3 regions of the Yoonia sp. 2307UL14-13 genome follow, and region 3 is predicted to be linked to each of the others. Evidence: riboswitches for the same ligand, from Rfam matches in the RefSeq annotation. Region 3 holds a riboswitch; each other region holds the start of a gene.

The links. Region 3 has a riboswitch for thiamine pyrophosphate ahead of thiB (thiamine ABC transporter substrate binding subunit). Riboswitches for the same ligand answer to the same signal wherever they lie in the genome.
Region 1: linked by a shared signal. The riboswitch ahead of thiM (hydroxyethylthiazole kinase) and the one ahead of thiB (thiamine ABC transporter substrate binding subunit) in region 3 are both predicted to bind thiamine pyrophosphate.
Region 2: linked by a shared signal. The riboswitch ahead of V8J85_RS04320 (TenA family protein) and the one ahead of thiB (thiamine ABC transporter substrate binding subunit) in region 3 are both predicted to bind thiamine pyrophosphate.

Annotation. Positions count from the first base shown of each region.
Region 1 is NZ_JBBIFZ010000001.1:617,418-619,684, forward strand. Features, by position in the region: gene thiE (thiamine phosphate synthase) at 1-582, opposite strand, end outside; gene thiM (hydroxyethylthiazole kinase) at 579-1,367, opposite strand; TPP riboswitch at 1,415-1,510, opposite strand; gene V8J85_RS03225 (sulfurtransferase) at 1,562-2,267, opposite strand, start outside.
Region 2 is NZ_JBBIFZ010000001.1:833,258-835,524, forward strand. Features, by position in the region: gene V8J85_RS04320 (TenA family protein) at 332-1,021, opposite strand; TPP riboswitch at 1,072-1,167, opposite strand; gene V8J85_RS04325 (hypothetical protein) at 1,292-1,591, shown strand; gene V8J85_RS04330 (Ig-like domain-containing protein) at 1,632-2,267, opposite strand, start outside.
Region 3 is NZ_JBBIFZ010000009.1:69,706-71,972, reverse strand. Features, by position in the region: gene thiB (thiamine ABC transporter substrate binding subunit) at 1-929, opposite strand, end outside; TPP riboswitch at 966-1,067, opposite strand; gene V8J85_RS17900 (dicarboxylate/amino acid:cation symporter) at 1,124-2,267, opposite strand, start outside.

The DNA.
Region 1 (2,267 bases), on a different contig from region 3:
CGCGGCCCGCTGTGGGTCGTTGGCACGTGAAATGGCAGAGATGACGGCGACCCCTGCGCAGCCGCATTTTGCGATTGTTGGAATGTCTGCCGCCGACAACCCGCCGATGGCCATACAGGGCAGCGGCGTGGCACTGGCGATATGCGTGAGCCCTTCGAAACCGATGGGCGGCGCGTGGTCGGATTTCGAGCCGGTGGCGCGGATGGGGCCGACACCAAGATAGTCGACGCCATGTGCGGGGATCTGTGAAAGTTGTGCGGCGTTTTCGATGGAAAGACCCAGAACCATGTCTGGGCCTATTCTGGATCGGATTTGTGTCGGATCGCCGTCGGACTGACCGATATGCAAACCGAAGGCGCCAATGTGACGCGCGACCTCAACCCGGTCGTTGATGACCAGTTCCGATCCGAGGGCGGAGAGCCGTTCCCTGAGCGTTCGAGCGAGCCTTGCGAAATCTGCATCGGGGAGGGTTTTGTGTCTCAGCTGAACCCAACGGGCACCACCCCGCGCTGCCTTCTCGGCCTGGTCGAGGATCGGCAATGGCGCTTGGGGATCAGTGATGAAACATAGTTGTGGGATCATGCGGGAAGGATGCGCGCGCCGGCGTCAAGCTCGGTACCGCTGATGTTGTGCAGCGCATCGAGGAAGGCGGGCTGAAAACTGCCCGGTCCGGTTGCTGTTTCGGCGGCCCTTTCCCCCGCCAATCCATAATAGGCGAGGGCCGTCAGGGTTCCTTTGAACGGATCGTTCGTCGCGGCGAAAGCTGCGACCAGTCCTGTCAGGGCGCAGCCCAACGCGGTGACCTTCGGCATCAAGGGATGCCCGTTGGCGATGCGCGCAGCCCGGTGGCCATCGGTGACATAGTCCACTGGGCCGGTCACGGCGACGACGGTGTCGCGCGCCCGGGCCAATGCGCATGCGCCGTCTTCGGCGGCGGCGACCTGGTCGGCGCTATCGGCGCCACGACCCTGTGCCACGGCACCGGAGAGGGCGAGGATTTCAGAGGCGTTGCCGCGGATAACGGTCGGCTGGTGCTCAAGTAGCGTTGCGGCCACGTTTTGTCGAAAGGCCGTGGCGCCGATGGCGACAGGGTCCAGCACCCACGGCTTTTGCCGTTCATCCGCAGCTTTCGCCGCCTGCACCATGCAGTCGGCCCATTCCGCATCCAGCGTGCCGATATTGATGCTGAGCCCGTTGGCGATCCGGGTAAAATCCGCTCCTTCTTCGCGGGCATGCACCATCGCAGGGGATGCCCCGGCGGCGAGCATGACATTGGCCATGATGTTCATGGCGACGTAGTTGCTGATGTTCTGGATCAGCGGTGATGCCTGTTGCATCGCTTTCAGATGATCGGATGGCGTAATCATGTTGCCCCCTTTTTTGCTGACGGGGGAGGTGCGTCACCTCGTGCGTTGAGGGGGCATCCGCAACTTCCTCCGCCGGTATGAGCCGGTTCAGGTTCGAAGGGTGCTTCTCAATCCACGTTATGTGGATGCCCCTGTCGCTGGATCAGATGTGTCACAGAACGGCGCGGGGTGTCAAACGCCCGCGCCGATGATTGTCAAAGTGATGTCTTCATCCCGTACATCCGCCCGCCATCGCTTTGCCAGCCCTGAAGCGCATCGGGATAGTAGCGCACATTGGACAGACCGACGATTTCGGAGGCGTAGAACCACGATAGCGCGCTAAGTTCGCCTGTCTGGCAAATGCTGATCAGCATGCCGGTGTCAAAGTCGATGCCGCGGTCCCGAAGATCGGCGCGGAAGGCGTCTTGGGACCGCTCCGACAGACGTTCGACCGAAAGGTAGTTCGAGAAGAAACTGGCGGGAATGTATTGCGCCATCGGCATGCTGGTCAGTGGTCTGCCCGTTTCCGCCGCGCGTCGTACTTGCCCGTCAAGACGTGCATCGAGGATCGCGCCGTTGCTTTGTCGGGTGGTGACCCCGAAGATTTCCATGGGCCCGGCCCACCAGTCGTATCGATAGGTCACGTCGACGATGCCTGGTTGTGGTCTGGTATGTTCAGGCGTCAGCGGCAGGGCCTCGGCATCCCATGCCTTGAACCCGCCGTTGAGGATGGCGATTTCTTCCGCGCCTGCGGATTTCAGGATCCAATAGACGATCGCCGCCCGTCCGGATTGGATCGTGTGGTCAGAATGATTGTGGATGACGATCGGCTGGTCGAGTTGCAGGCCATTGTCGCCGAGAAACGCCTCCAACTCTGCCTCGGTCGGCGGTTGGCCGGGCCGTTCGGACGGGCCGCGCCAG
Region 2 (2,267 bases), on a different contig from region 3:
GCCCCTTTGGCCGGGGATACATCCGTACCGAGATACTGTTGATAACGTCACTTATACCTTAAACGACATCGCCTTAGCCGCTCAATATGAAGGCCGTCGATGCCACAGCGAACAGACCGACACTCTTGGCACATCGGGTTACGCCGTTTTTTCCGCGAACAAAGCCCGCTTCGGGCATCGCAAATTCTAACTGAGTTTTTAGGCAGCTCTGTGCCCTACATCGCTCGATTTTAGGGCTTTTGTCGCAGTCCTGTATGGCGAAAATTGAAGTTGTTTGCATCAAGGCATGACCCCGCCGCCAGCATCGGGAGCGGTTTGAATACCGGTCGCTTTACCCTGCGCGCGTCACCGCCTTGTCCCATCCCGCCCGCCGATGGGCGCTGTCCCAGAACATCCATTCGTGCCAGGATGATCGGCGGAACGCCGTCTGCATGGCGCCCCGCATCTGTGCATCCGCGACTGCCGCCAGTCTGTCGGTGAGGTCTAGCATGGCTTGTACTGCGGTGGCGAAATCGTCGCTTGCATACGTGTCGATCCAGGCGCGGTAAGGATGATCTTGCGCGGCTTTGGCATGGATCGATGCACCGACCCGCTGGTATATCCAGAAACACGGCAATAGCGCTGCGACGGCGACCGGGAACGGATCGACCGTGGCGGACCGGATCAGAAAGCCGATATAGTGATCGCAGGCGCGCGATGGGGGTGTGGCCGCAAAATCTGCGGGGGAGACGCCGTACATCACCATATAGTCCGCATGCAGCTGCCGTTCGACCGCGATCGCACCGTTCGCCGCACCCGCCAGTTGCGCGATGCTGTCCGCATCGGGTGCCTTTGATGCGCCAAGCGCCAGCGCGCGGGCAAACCCTTCGAGGTAATGCGCATCCTGGATGATATATTCACGGAATGTCCCGGGTGGGAGCGTGCCTTCTGCCAGCTCGGCGTTGAAAGGCATCATGCGAATACCCTCTTGCAAGTCCGCCGTGTCGGACCAGAGGGTTTGGGTGAAGCTGTCTGTCGTCATTGTCATTCCTCCTTGTCAGGTCGGAGAAATGCGGGGCGGTGATCTGACGCGACGCACCACCCGCAACTTCCTCCGCCGGTATGAGCCGGGTCAGGTTCGAAGGGTGCTTCTCAATCCGCATGACGCAGATGCCCCTGTTGCCGCGGCGAGTTTCAGCGGAAAGATCGCGTGATGTCAAAGCGGAAATCGATGTGTGCCGGAAACAACAGGTCTGTCCGTTGCACATGCTGTCCGTTGACCCATCGCTGCGGATAATGGCCAATGCGTCTTATGTACCAAAATCCATCCGACACCGCCGCCCGCAAACGCGAACGCAAGCCTGTCGTCAACACGGTGACGGCGATCGTCGCTGTGCCGCTATTTTTTGCTTATTTCACAATGTGGCGGAACCCGGTATTTTCATGGCTGAAAGCGAACGGCATCTTTCCGCAATATGGGATCGATCAGTTCATTGATGGATCATCGATCGTCGATCATGATCGCGCATTGGTGAGTGGTTTGGCTGGCATGTTGTTTGCCGTGTCGGGCTATATGATCGGCACGGCGATTGCAAAGGTCGTGGTGCGGTAGGAGAACGACCCCGCCGATGATCGGCAGGGTCGTTGTAACGTCAGACGACTTCGAACATCAGGTCGAAACTTTCGATCAACTGCCGGTTCGCGCCAAGCACATCGATGTCGACCGTATGTGATCCACGTTCGAAATCGGTGCCGCCAAGGTAGTTATGGCCGTAATTGCCGAAAAGCGCATAGGGTTCGACCCGTTCAAGATGCGTGTGATCTTCATAGGAAAGCCGGACAGCCCCGACATCCACGCCGTCGCCCTCGACATCCATCGCGAAGATCGAAACCGGGCCATTCAGATCAGCGGCGCTGACCTGGCCGCCATTTTCGATCTTGCCGATGACCTTGTCGGTCGCGGTATTGACGAAGTAGAATTCCAGCGGATCCGGATCATCGACAGGCAATGGTGGCTTGGGGGCGGGCTGTCCGCCGCCCTTGCCGATATCGACCCGCAGCGTGCCGGTGGAGGTCTGCCCGTGATCGTCCTTGACCGTGTAGATGATTTCCTCGGTCCGGTCGTCGCGGTGCGCGCTGAGCGGATTGACCTTGATCTTGTCGCCCACGATCGACACCAGCGATGTGTTGCCGTCATAGGATACATCGACAAGCTGCGGTTTGTTGCCGTGCCCGTCCTTGTCGTTGGCCAGAACGTCCACATAGATCGTGCGGTTCTGGGCCGTCTG
Region 3 (2,267 bases):
TCTGCTGACAGCAAAAGCGGTTTTTCAGGGTTGATCAGCGTCTCGAACCCATCGGGCAGCCCACTTGCGGGTGTCACCGCGGGATACATCCAGTTGGTTGTCGGAATGACACTTTGGAAGGCTTCGGACACCATGAATGCCATGAACTGATCGGCCAATTCCGGTTGATCTGTCCCGGCGAGTTTACCCGCGACCTCGACCTGCACGTAGTGCCCTTCGTCGAAGGCCCATGCGACCTTGCTGGGGTCCTCTTCCGCGATCAGGTGGTAGGCAGGCGATGTCGTGTAGGACAGAACCGCATCGACTTCTCCATCTACGAATAGGCCATAAGCCTCGGACCAACCGGGGGTAACGGTGACGATGTTGTCGGACAGACCGGTCCAGATCTCGGCGGCGTCATCGCCATAGGCCGTTTTAACCCACATCAAAAGGCCAAGGCCGGGTGTGGATGAACGGGGGTCCTGGATCGCGATCTTGATGTCGCTTTCGGCCAGCGCTTTCAATGAGGCGGGCGCTGGGTCATCCGCGTTGCCGACGAAGGCGAAATAACCCCAGTCGAACGGCAGGAAATCCGCATCTTCCCAGTCAATGGGTAGATCGAGTGCGGCATCCACGCCATGCGGTGCGAACAGGCCGGTTTTGCGGGCCACGGCAGTCAGGTTTGTGTCAAGGCCCAGCACGATGTCTGCATCGGTCCGGGGTCCTTCAAGCTGCAGTCGCGCGAGCAATGCCGCCCCGTCGCCCGCGCCCAGAAATTGCAGATCGCAGGCGCACGTCTCTTCGAAAGCGGCCTCGATCGCGGGGCCGGGGCCCCATTCGCTGACGAAGCTGTCATAGGTCAGGACTTGCAGCACCGGGGTTTCGGCCAAAGCGCCTGTGGCACCAAAAGCAAGTCCCGCGACAGCTGGCAGATAGGTGAACTTGGGCATCATATCCTCCAAATGCGACGGGCGGATTGGGGGATAGCTTACGCGCTAAACCTTCCCTCCGCCGGTCTTAACCGGTTCAGGTTCAACGGGTCCGCGAAATTGCATCTCAGCCTTTGGAAGGCCCCCCGAGGTGACACTTTAGTATCGTTGGATTTCAGGAATGAAAAGGGGGCGCTGTCGGCCCCCTTTCCAAGTCAGGTTGCCGCGTGCGGTATCTCGACCTCATGATCGTCGATGATCCCGGCATCGGGGTCTTCGAAGGTCGTCATGTCGATCTGACCTTCACCCTTCGCGACGATGGATGTCACGACAGCATCGCCGGTGATGTTGACCGCCGTCCGGATCATATCCATCAACCGGTCGACACCCAGAATGATGGCGATCCCTTCGATCGGCAGCCCGACCTGGCTGAGCACCATGGTCAGCATGACCAGCCCGACCCCCGGAACGCCCGCCGTCCCGATCGAGGCGAGTACAGCCATACCGATCACGGTCAGATAACCCATCAGTCCCAGATCAATGCCGTAGACATTGGCGAGAAACACGGTCGCGACGCCTTGCATGATGGCCGTCCCGTCCATGTTGATCGTCGCACCGAAAGGCACGCAGAACGAGGCGACCGATTTCTTCACCCCGACACGTTCCGTCACGCACCGATATGTCACGGGGATTGTGGCGTTCGAACTTGCCGTTGAAAAGGCAAAGACCTGGGCCGAGCGCATCTTGCGCATGAAGGTCAGAGGGTTCAGCCCCGACAACAGCTTCAGCATACCCGGCAAGGTGATAAACAGGTGGATGCCCAAAGCTGCGACCAGCGTGATCACGTAGGCCAGCACGGGGATGAACAGACCGATCCCTTGTTCGGCAAAGGTTTTCGCGATGAGGCAGAACACACCGTAAGGCGCGAAGGCCATGACGATGGATACGACCTTCATCATCAGGTCGTTCATAAAGGACACCGCCGCGTTGAATGGTTTCGCCTCGTCGCCCATCATCAAGACGGCGATCCCCAGAATGACGGTATAGAAAATCACCTGCAGCATCTCGCCATTGGCGAAGGCGGCGATCGGGTTGGTCGGCACGATGGCTGCAAAGACCTGCCAGACCGTCGGTGCCTCGCGTCCGGTGACACCGCTCGTGTCGATTCCGGTCATGTCGAACCCTTTGCCGGGGCCGACCAGAGTTGCGAGTGTGATCGCCACCGCGATGGCGATCGCCGTCGTCGTCAGATAAAGCGCGAACGATTTCGTCCCGACGCGCCCCAGAACGCGAATGTCGCCGATGCCGGTCACGCCACCCAGCAGCGAGAAAAAGACGAGCGGAACGACCAGCATTTTC